Rhodospirillum rubrum ATCC 11170: one gene and its partner. The protein of the gene in region 2 interacts with the protein of the main gene of each other region in a pairwise test. Links are inferred from orthologs where the notes say so. Each region holds a gene or a part of one and is shown on either strand. Other genes may lie near its edges.

Region 1 (5,487 bases), 1.1 Mb from region 2 along the record:
GATGGTGGCGATGTCGAGGCTCGCGCCATCGCTGGGTTGCCCCATCAGATAGCGACTATCACGCTCCAGTCGGTCGAGTGACTCGCGCACCTGAGCCGCATAACGCTCGCCATTTGGCAAAAGCCGGACACGATTACCAACCCGCGCGAACAGCGTGACGCCGAGGAAAGCTTCCAGCCGGCCTATCTGGCGGCTGATCGCCCCTTCGGTCAGGCCCAGTTCGTCAGCCGCGCGAGCAAAGCTCCCATGACGCGCCGACGCCTCGAAGGCCATGAGTGCAGAATTGCTGGGAATCTTGCGGCGCATGAGGGTTCCTGACGGGATGGCTCGGCATTCGATCCGCCACCACCTTGATATTAGATCACTGAAGCGCGATCCGTTGTCGATATATGGGCGAATATCGGCCGTTTATCATGAGAAAATATCAACGATAGACAAGGCCCGAAGCTCCGCGCTTTCGGTCGAAGGGGGTGTAATGATCTATACGGTGGAATGCGGTTTTGCCGATCCGGACAGCGAGGCGGACTGGAACGACTTTTACAGCCTGGAGAAACTGCCCGCCCTCATTTCGGTAAGCGGTTTCCATACCTCACAGCGTTTCAAGGCGTTGAGCGGTGGCTGCCCCGTTTATCTCGCCCTTCATTCGATTGATGGCCTCGATATTCTGACGGGCGATGAATACCGCCAGAAGGGCGGCGGCAATTTCGCACGCTGGCAGCGGCACATCACCGACTGGCATCGGAACCTCTATGGCGGCCTCGACCGCGCGCCGGCCCTTGGTGAGGGCGACTATCTGGTCTTAAGCGCCACAGGCCCCGAACCTCTGATCCGGCTGGGCCTCACCCCACAAGCGATGCAGGCGGTCGCTATGGAGAAGGTCCCGGAATATCGCTGGCTCGCCAAAGGAGAGCGCGGCAAGACGCCTGACATCGGGCCTCTCCCGGAAGGGGTCCATGTCTATGCGCCGATGACGGCGCAATTAACGCGTGACAATAACGACGCCTTCGAGAAGGCACGGTAGACTCCAATGCCGAATATCACGATCCACATCCCGGCGGACAAGATGCCGCCGGACGAAGCGCTCGCAGACCTCACGGAGCACTGCGCCGAACTCTGCACGGGCATTCTTCGGGCCGCCTTGGGGAATGTGCATATCCTCTATGTCGCTGTTCGGCACGGCCGGGGGCACCCGGTCTTCGCGGAAATCCACTATCGCCTTGAACCCTTTCGCACGCCGCCGGTCATGGAACGGTTCATGAAAGGGCTGGACGACGCCATAAAGGACACTCTCGGCCTGACCGCGCGCATCCGTTGCTTTGGCTATGCGGCGTCGAGCATTCACGCGCGAAACTGAGCCGATACCTGGAGAAAACGATGTCTAGCCTTAGATTTCCCACCCAAAACGTCGGTGATTTAACAATCACCGCAGTCAGCGACGGCTCTCTCCACGCCAGTTTCGATTTCCTCGCCAATATCGCCCCGGCCGACGCCTCCCGTATGCAGGAAAATGCCGGGATAAAGGATCATACCTCGATTCCTATCAACGCCTACCTCGTGCGCGGCGGCGGTCGCACGGTCCTGATCGACGCGGGAGCAGGAGGGGTCAAGCCGGGGGGCGGTCGATTAAAAACCAATCTGCTGCTCGCTGGCATCCAGCCTGCCGCGATTGACACGATCTTGGTGACGCATGCCCATCCCGATCATGTCGGGGGGCTGATGGACGCTTCAGGAGAAGCCGTCTTCCCCAACGCCGAGCTTGTCGTCCGCCATCGGGAAGTCGCGTTCTGGCAGGATGACGGCAATCTGAGCCGCGCGCCCGAGCGCGCCCGTGGCAACTTCCTCGTGGCGCGTCAGGCGTTCAACGGCTACCGCGATAGGCTGCGCCCTTTTGAGGGCGGCGAGGTGCTGCCCGGCATCACCGCGATGCCACTGCCGGGACATACGGCCGGACACACCGGCTATCGACTCGATTGCGGTGACAAGAGCCTACTGGTCTGGGGCGACATCGTTCATTTCCCGCAGATTCAGGTTCCGCGCCCCGAGGTGTCGATCGCGTTCGATCAGGATACGCATCTCGCCGCCGCGACACGAACAAGGCTGCTGGATCTCGCTAGTTCGGAGCGGCTGCTGATCGCCGGTATGCACCTTGGCGAACTCGGCTTCGCACACATCGAGCGAACGGGCGAGAACTATGCCATCGCTTATGAGCAATGAGCGTGGCGCCAAGTCCGCACCCATCACGAGCGGGAGGCGTTCCTTGCCGCTCTCGATCCGATCCCGGCGGGAGGAGCCCCTGCGTAGTCTTACCGTGTCATAAAGACGGCTCGGTGTTTGGTCCCGAAGTGTGATGACGCATCCTCGATCCTGACCCTTAAGGAGGAGGATGCCCTATGAATCACAACAGATTTACCTCGGAAACAGGGAATTCTCTTCTGAGCGAAAGTCGTCCACACGGCCTAAGCGTTCTGCGAACTTGGGCCTCATCAAAGTCGATCCCATGCTTTTCACGGTTCGCGGCGCTCTTGTCGGTGCGCTTCACGTGCCGCTTGATCCCAAGCCCGCGAGGGCCCGCTCTTGACTCCCATCCGCCTTAAGAACAAAAAAGGAACATCATTTCCTTTGTCCGGTGGACCGCCATGCTCCAGGCCACCCCATCCCCCTTGCCCCGAAGCGCCGCGCGGCGATGACCGTCCTGCGGCGGCGGATCGGCAAGATCGGGGTGGGCGGAGTCGAAGGTCCGACGGCGGCGACGCCCGGCGGGCGGGGAGTTTTTCCGCTGACCCCCGTGGGGGTTTACCCGCAGGCGCCATCCTTGCCCAGGTCGACCGCGCCCATGCGGGCCTGGATGGTCGCGGCGCGGCGGCTGACATAGGCCCCCGGACGACCGGCCGACCATTCGCGGGGATTGGGCAGGACCACGGCGAGCAGGGCCGCCTGACGGGGCGACAGGGCGGCGGCCGAAACGCCGAAATGGTGGCGGGCGGCGGCTTCGGCGCCATAGATCCCCGGACCCCATTCAACGATATTGAGATAGACCTCCAGGATGCGCCGCTTGGGCCACAGGGCTTCCAGCAGCACGGTGTCATAGGCCTCCAGCCCCTTGCGCAGCCAGTTGCGGCCGTCCCACAGCATCAGGTTCTTGGCCGTCTGCATCGAAAGGGTGCTGGCGCCCCTTAAGCGGTCGCCGCGCTGATAGTCGCTCCAGGCCTTTTCCAGTTCCTTGGTATCAAAGCCGCCATGCTGGCAGAAGCGGCCATCCTCGCTGGCGATCACCGCCCGGCGTAAAGCCGGGGCGATCGCTTCAAGGGGCACCCAGTCCTTGGCCAACCCCTCGCCTTCGAGCAGGCGCAGCACCATCAGCGGCGTCGCCGGCACCGGCGCCACGCGGAACACCATCAGCAGGCTCAGCGGCCAGCCGAGAAAGACGATGAAAAGGCCAAGCAGGACAAGGCGCCCCCAACGCCAGCGCCCGTCCATCGTCCGCATGCGGGGAAAGCCCATCGCCCCCTACAGCACCTTGCCCTGGCGGAGCGATTCGAAAACGCCGCCGGCGACGGTGCGCAAATCCATCTCGTTGCGCACCAGCCCGCTTTTCAGGGCGTCGCGCTGATACTTGAAATTGTTGTTGAACTTCTGGGGCAGGGAACTCCACACCGGCAGGCGCGAGCTATCGGACAGATAGAAGGCGTATTCGGCCTCTTTGAAGGTCTCGCGACCGAAGCGCAGGATATCCTTGATGATCTCCTGATCGTTCATTTGCAGGAAGGTCGCCGACAACTCGGGGGTGACATAGCGGCTGAAGGGGCCAAGCGCCGGCAACAGATGCTCGGGTGTGTTGACGACATTGCGCAGGCCGGCGGGGTCGTCGAAAATCGCCCAGATGCGGTCGCCAAAAACCGGCGCCACCAGATGGATCAGCTTCTCGGCGTTCGGCCCCATGATCCGCAGCTCATCGATGGCCTTGTGATGGCTGCTCATCAGATCGCGGAAAACCCGGGATTCCTCTTCAAGAAGCCGGGCCTCGTCTTCCTCGCTCAACCGCTGATCGGGCTCGTCCCGGCCGCGTTTGGGCTTGCGCAGCTTCAGCTTGAATTCGGCATAGATCCGCGCGCAATTGCGCAGAACGCTGATATCGCCCTCGGTCAGTCCGGCCAGGAACAAGATCTGGTCGGGCTGATTGAAGCGGGCGATCAGATCGCCCAGAACCTCGGCCTGGGTGCGGCGCAACTGGGCATAGGCCGGGATCAGGGCGAATTGATCAAGCCGGCTGAGGTGGGGCTTCAAGGCCTCGTAAAGCCCATGGCTGGGGCAGCGCGTCAGGAAATCCTGGGGATTGAACACCGGTTCGCGCTTGCGCCCGAACAAGCGCGAGAACAGCCCCTTGGGGGCCTCCTCCTGTTCCTTGCGCCAGCGCGCCTGGGCGCGCTTGGCCTCGGCGACGGCCCAGGCGCCTTGATTGCGGGTGAAGACGACCCGGGCGGTGGCATAAAGATGGGATTGGACGATCTGATCGAAGCTGCGCCCACAGGGCGCGATCGGATCGGCGCGATTGTCCACCACTCCGCCGTCCGGAGCGGCGAACAGATCGGAAAATCCCTCGCGATTGCGCAATTCCCAGGCCATGCCAAGCAGGGTCGGCACCAGTTCCGGGGCGGCGGCCAGCACCTGATCGACGGTCTGCCATTGGCCGAGCCGGGTGGCCAGTTCGGCATGGCCGGCGCGTTCAAGCAGGGCGCGCATCAGCACATAGCCTTCCTGCACCCTGCCCTTCACCTTGACCGGTGCCGGACGCGAGGCGGACGCGGGGGGGGCGGCGGAAGCGGGAGCGGATTTGGTCGAGGCGCGGGCCATGAATAAGGCTCCCTTCAGCTTGCCGGGGAACTGGACAGATCAAGCAGGCGCGGGGCGCGCTCGATAATCTCGTTCAAGATCCGCTCGGCGGCTTTTTGCTGGTGCAGGGTTTCCTCCTCGACCTTTCCGCGATAGCGCTCGCTGGTCAGGATCTTGTGGGCATCATAGAGGGTCTTGATCTCGTGCAGGAAAACCTCGCGCGAGCCAAGGGGCAGATGTTCCTCCTCGGCGATGGAGCGCAGGAATTTAAGCGAGCAGTCCATCAGCGTCGACCAGATCAGCACGGTCAGACTATCGAAGCGGTCCTTGGCCTCGCTCCGCCGCTGGGGGTCGGGCAGCATTTCAACGCGGCGTTCGATGACGATGGAAAAGGCCAAACATTCGGTGGTCAGCATGCGGGTGCGGGCGTAATCGGCGAAGCGCGGCGGATGATCGCCCTGGCGATCGAGAACCGTCGCGCTGCGCGACAGGGCCAGGATGCGATGTTCCAGAATGGTAAGGAATTCCGCAAGTTCGCCCGAACGGCGGTCTTCCTGCCTGGAGGAGGGGGTCATGCCACGAATCCGACGGAGGGAATGGCCAAACCAAAGGAAAAGGGCTGGGCAAACCCCGGCCGCTCCCCCTTCGGAGGCCCTA
Region 2 (4,851 bases):
CGGCGGGACCACATTGGCCAAGCCGTTGGCGGCGCTGTGGATGTCAAGACCCAGGGCGCGGACAACCGCCAGCACGCCAAGGCTGTTGAGCGCCCAATGGCGACCTTCAACGGCCATGCGATAAGCCAGGGGGTCGTCGCCGATCAGGGCGAAGACCGCCGTGCCATTGGCGTCGACGGCGCAGTCGAGCACCCGGGCGTCGGCGCCGATGTGATTGCCAAAGCTGAGGGTCTTATCGATGCCCCGGGCGGCGGCGGCCCGGCGCAGGCGTTCGAAGAAGCGGTTGTCGCGATTGAGGACGACGGTGCCGCCGGGCTCGACGCCTTCCAGGATCTCGGCCTTGGCATCGGCGATGGCCTCGACCGAATCGAAGAACTCCAGGTGGACGGCGGCGACATTGGTGATGATCGCCACATGGGGGCGGGCGAGGCGGGCCAGCGGCCCCAATTCGCCCGGATGGTTCATCCCCAGTTCGATCACCGCCAGATCGGTGTCGGCGGGCATGCGGGCCAGGGTCAGCGGCAGGCCGAAATGGTTGTTGAGATTGCCCTCGGTCGCATGGACGCGGCCGAAGCGGCCAAGCGCCTGGGTCAGCATCTCCTTGGTGCCGGTCTTGCCCAGGCTGCCGGTCACGCCGACCAGCTTGCCGGCGAAGCGGGCGCGGCTGGCCCGGGCCAGGGCCCACAGACCCTCGAGGGTATCTTCGACCACCAGCAGGCGGTCGGTGGCGATGCCGGCGGGGATGCGCGAGACCAGGGCGGCGCTGGCTCCGGCAGTCAGGGCGGCCTCGACATGGGCATGGCCATCGGTTCGTTCGCCGGCCAGGGCGATGAATAGATCGCCGGCGACGACGGCGCGGCTGTCGATGCAGACGCCGGTCGCCGTCCACGCGCCGCTGGCGGCAATGCCAAGCGCGGCGGCGGCGGTGGCGGCGGTCCACAACACAAGGGGAGTGGCGCGCTCGGCTGGCAGGGGCGAGGTTTTCATGCGTCGGCCTCCCCAACGGCGGCGCGGGCGTGATCGGCATCGACGAAGGGATGAACCACGGTGCCGATGGTCTGGCCGGTTTCATGGCCCTTGCCGGCGATCACCAGCAGGTCGTTTGGTCCAAGCAGGGCGACGCCTGCGCGGATGGCGGCGTCGCGGCCGTCGATCTCGATCGCGTCGGGGCAGCCAACGCGGGCTTCGGCGCGGATGGCGGCCGGATCCTCGCTGCGCGGATTGTCATCGGTCAGGATCGCCACATCGGCGCCCTCGGCCACGGCGCGGCCCATCAGCGGCCGTTTGGCGCGGTCGCGGTCGCCGCCGCAGCCGAAAACGCAGACCAGCTTGCCCCGGCAATGGGGGCGCAGGGCCCGCAAGGCGGTGACCAGACCGTCGGGAGTATGGGCGTAATCGACGTAGACCGGGGCGCCCGAGGCCCGCCGCGCCACCATCTCCAAGCGGCCCGGCACGCCTTCCAGGCTGGCCAGGGTCGCCACGGCGGCGTCGACCGGCGCGCCGGTGGCGATCGCCAGTCCCAGGGCGCAGAGCACGTTCATCGCCTGGAAATCGCCGACCAAGGGCAACAGCACGCTATGGTGCCGGCCAAAAAGCTCGAGGTCCAGGCTCTGGCCATGGGCCTTGGCGCTGACGCCGGCAAGGCGCAGGGTCTTGGCGCTCCGGCCGTAATCAAGCACGCTTTGGCCTCGGTCGCGGCAGAGCGCGGCCAGGGTGGGGAACGCCGGATCGTCGGCATTGAGCACGGCCACACCCTCGCGCCCCAGAACCTCGCCAAACAGCCGGGCCTTGGCCGCCAGATAGGCGTCCATGGTGTGGTGATAGTCGAGATGGTCGCGGGTCAGATTGGTGAAGGCGGCAGCACTCAGGCGCACGCCGTCAAGGCGGTATTGATCCAGGCCATGGGACGAGGCCTCCATCGCCAGGGCGTCGACCCCGGCTTCGGTCATCTCGGCCAGCATTTTGTGCAAAGACACCGGATCGGGGGTGGTCATGCTGCCGGCCCGCCGATAAACGCCGCTTTCGGCGCCGAGCGTCCCCAGGCTGGCCGCCGTCCGCCCCAGGCGGTCCCAGATCTGACGGGTGAAGCTGACGCTCGAGGTCTTGCCGTTGGTACCGGTCACCGCCACCACCGTGGCCGGTTGGGCGCCGGCGAAGGCGGCGGCCATGCGGGCGAAGGCCTGGCGGGGATTGGCCGCGGTGACCAACGCCGCCGGGGCGTCAGGGGGCAGGGCCGTTCCCTCGGGCGCCAGAACGGCGCTCGCCCCGGCCGCGAGGGCGGCGGGGATGAAGGCGCGGCCGTCGGCCTTGACCCCGGGCAGGGCGGCGAACAGCCAGCCCGGCGCCACCGCCCGGGAATCGGCCGTCAGCCCGGCGATCGCCAAACCAGGATGGCCGCCCAGGCCAGGGTGGCCGCCCAGGGCGGCCCGCGCCGGAACGGCGCCGATCAGATCATCGAGATACACCGCGTCCCCCTTCGGGCTCGGCAAAACGCAGGCCCACCTGCTGGACAAGCTGGGGACCGAACTGAACGGCGGGATCGCCGCGCACGGGTTGCACTCCAAGAAGCGGGGCGATTTCGGCAATCATGCGGCCGACCGTCGGCGTGGCGTTCCACCCGGCGGTCCGATAGCCATAGGTGCCCTTGACCGCCTTGGGATCATCAAGCATCGCCATCACCACGTAGCGCGGCTTGGTCATCGGAAAGACGCCGACGAACGAGGTACGGACGGCGCTTTTGGAATAGCCGCCGCTCGCCCCCTCCTTTTCGGCCGAGCCGGTCTTGCCGCCGATGTAATAACCTTTGACGTCGGCGTTCTTGCCCGACCCGGCTTCGACCACCAGACGCATCAGGGCGCGCATGGCCGTGCTGTTTTGCGTGGTGAGAACCTGCTTGCCCGCCGGGGTGGTCTCGGGGCTGCGCAGCAGCAGCGTCGGCGGACGGAGCAGGCCGCCATTGACCAGGGCGGAAACGCCGGTGACCAGATGCAAGGGGGTGACCGACAGCCCGTGACCAAACGAGATGGTCATGGTGCTGACTTCGCGCCACGGATTGGGAACCAGCGGCCGGCCGACCTCGGGGATCTCGAAGGGGATGGCGTCAAGCAGCCCCATCCGCCCCAGGAACTCGCGCTGGCGGTCGGTTCCCACCGCCACCGCCATGCGCGCCGAGCCCAGGTTGGAGGAATACATCAGGATTTCGGGGATGCTGAGCCAGCGTCCCTCGGGATGGAAATCGGTGATGGTGAAGCGCGAAATGCGGATCGGATTGCGGGCGTCGAAGCTTTCCGACAGCTTCAGGCCGGCATCGAGCGCCAGGGCCGTGTTGAACAGCTTGAAAGTCGAGCCCATTTCGAACACGCCGAGCGTCGCCCGGTTGAAGCGGGCGTCCTCGCTGGCCGCGCCGATCTTTTCGGGTTCGTAGTCGGGCAGCGATACCATCGCCACCACCTCGGCGGTCTCGACATCCATCACCAGGGCGGCGCCGCCGATCGCCTGGAAATGGTCGATGCTGTCTTGCAGGGCGCGGTGAATGGCGTGCTGCACCCGGATGTCAAGCGACAGCCGCAGCGGCAGGTCCGAACTCGTCAGCTTGCTTTCGAAGGCCTTTTCCAGACCGGCGATGCCGTTGTTATCGACATCGGTGGCGCCGACGACATGGGCGACCAAGCGGCCGGCCGGATAGACCCGGCGCTCGGAGCGTTCGAAATGCAGCCCCGGGATTCCCAGGTCGTTGACCGATTGCTGTTCCGACGGCGTGAGGTTGCGGCGCAGATAGATGAAGGCGCGGCCGGGAACCATCTTGTTCGTCAGATCGGCCACCGTCAGTTCCGGGAACAGGGTGGGCAGAACGGCGATGGCGCGCAGGCGGTCGCGCTCGGGGATGGCGCGGGTATCGGCGTAAAGATTGACCGTGGGCAGATTGGTCGCCAGCACCAGACCATTGCGATCGACGATGTCGGCGCGGGCCATGCGGGTTTCGATCGGCGTGTCCTCGGCCGAGACCACCGCCACCGGCTCGCCCGGACCGCGCACGACCATCAACTGCACCAGCCGGCCGCCGATCACCGAAAAGGCCAAACCGAACAGGCAGGCCGCGACCATCAGCCGCATGCGGCCGGTTTCAATGCCCTGGTGGACGACGCCTTCCAGATCGGCTCCCCGGCCCCGCTCGGCCGTGCGGTCGAAGCGGATTTCCGCCCCCGGATAGACGAAGCGTTTTTCCCGCCGATTTTTGAGCAGGGCGATCATTGCCCGCCGCCCGCTTTGGCAAGCTTGGTCAGGATCGGTTTGACCGTGGGCACGGGGGTGACGGTGACCCGGCCGCCGCCGGCGGCGCGGGCCTGTCCCGACACCGTCGTCGCGCCGTTGGGAAGCGAGGCCATCGGCACGTTGCCCGGGGCCGGCGGCTCGGTCTTTGGCGCGGGCGCGGGCAGGGGGGCGGGACGGTTGGGCAAGCTGGCCACGGTCACATACTGCTCGGGGCGGATCGGCTGAAGCCCAAGATGATCGGTCGCCAGGCGGTCCAGGCGGGTCGGATCGTTCAGGAAGCTCCACTCGGCGCGCAGCACATGCATGCTCTCGGTGGTCCGGCGGATATCGGCATGGAGGCGGGCCAGTTCCTTTTCCTTGGCATCGACCTCATAGGCGACCATGAACAGCGCGGTGCCGATGCCCATGATCAACGCGGCCCAGATGATGTGGATGGGGCGGATCATCGCTGACCTCCGGGGGAAACCGTCCAGGCGGGAAATTCGGTGCGTTCGACGGCGCGCAGCCGGGCCGAGCGGGACCGCGGGTTGACCCGGGTCTCGGCGTCGAGCGGCTTGACGGCGCGGCGCGAGACGGCCT

The links. Proteins that work in one complex are often made in the same cells at the same time.
Region 1: the proteins of RRU_RS04990 (region 2) and mtgA interact in binary tests that used the Escherichia coli proteins (3 or more experiments, as listed by UniProt). The link is inferred for Rhodospirillum rubrum ATCC 11170 from one-to-one orthologs.

Annotation. Positions count from the first base shown.
Region 1 is NC_007643.1:29,640-35,126, reverse strand. What follows is about bases 1,648-4,432. They hold mtgA (monofunctional biosynthetic peptidoglycan transglycosylase), read right to left. Parts: upstream 3,502-4,432; coding sequence 2,794-3,501; downstream 1,648-2,793. Other genes in these bases: RRU_RS00135 (hypothetical protein), read right to left, coding at 3,508-4,432; RRU_RS00145 (MBL fold metallo-hydrolase), read left to right, coding at 1,648-2,214. In the rest of the region: RRU_RS00160 (LysR substrate-binding domain-containing protein), read right to left, coding at 1-306; RRU_RS00155 (hypothetical protein), read left to right, coding at 476-1,021; RRU_RS00150 (hypothetical protein), read left to right, coding at 1,028-1,354; more of RRU_RS00145, read left to right, coding at 1,375-1,647; more of RRU_RS00135, read right to left, coding at 4,433-4,851; RRU_RS00130 (hypothetical protein), read right to left, coding at 4,866-5,405. UniProt on the Escherichia coli protein: Peptidoglycan polymerase that catalyzes glycan chain elongation from lipid-linked precursors. May play a role in peptidoglycan assembly during cell division in collaboration with other cell division proteins.
Region 2 is NC_007643.1:1,138,965-1,143,815, forward strand. What follows is about bases 1,852-4,851. They hold RRU_RS04990 (peptidoglycan D,D-transpeptidase FtsI family protein), read right to left. Parts: upstream 4,252-4,851; coding sequence 2,452-4,251; downstream 1,852-2,451. Other genes in these bases: RRU_RS04985 (UDP-N-acetylmuramoyl-L-alanyl-D-glutamate--2,6-diaminopimelate ligase), read right to left, coding at 1,852-2,465; ftsL (cell division protein FtsL), read right to left, coding at 4,248-4,718; rsmH (16S rRNA (cytosine(1402)-N(4))-methyltransferase RsmH), read right to left, coding at 4,715-4,851. In the rest of the region: RRU_RS04980 (UDP-N-acetylmuramoyl-tripeptide--D-alanyl-D-alanine ligase), read right to left, coding at 1-987; more of RRU_RS04985, read right to left, coding at 984-1,851. UniProt on the Escherichia coli protein: Essential cell division protein that catalyzes cross-linking of the peptidoglycan cell wall at the division septum. Required for localization of FtsN.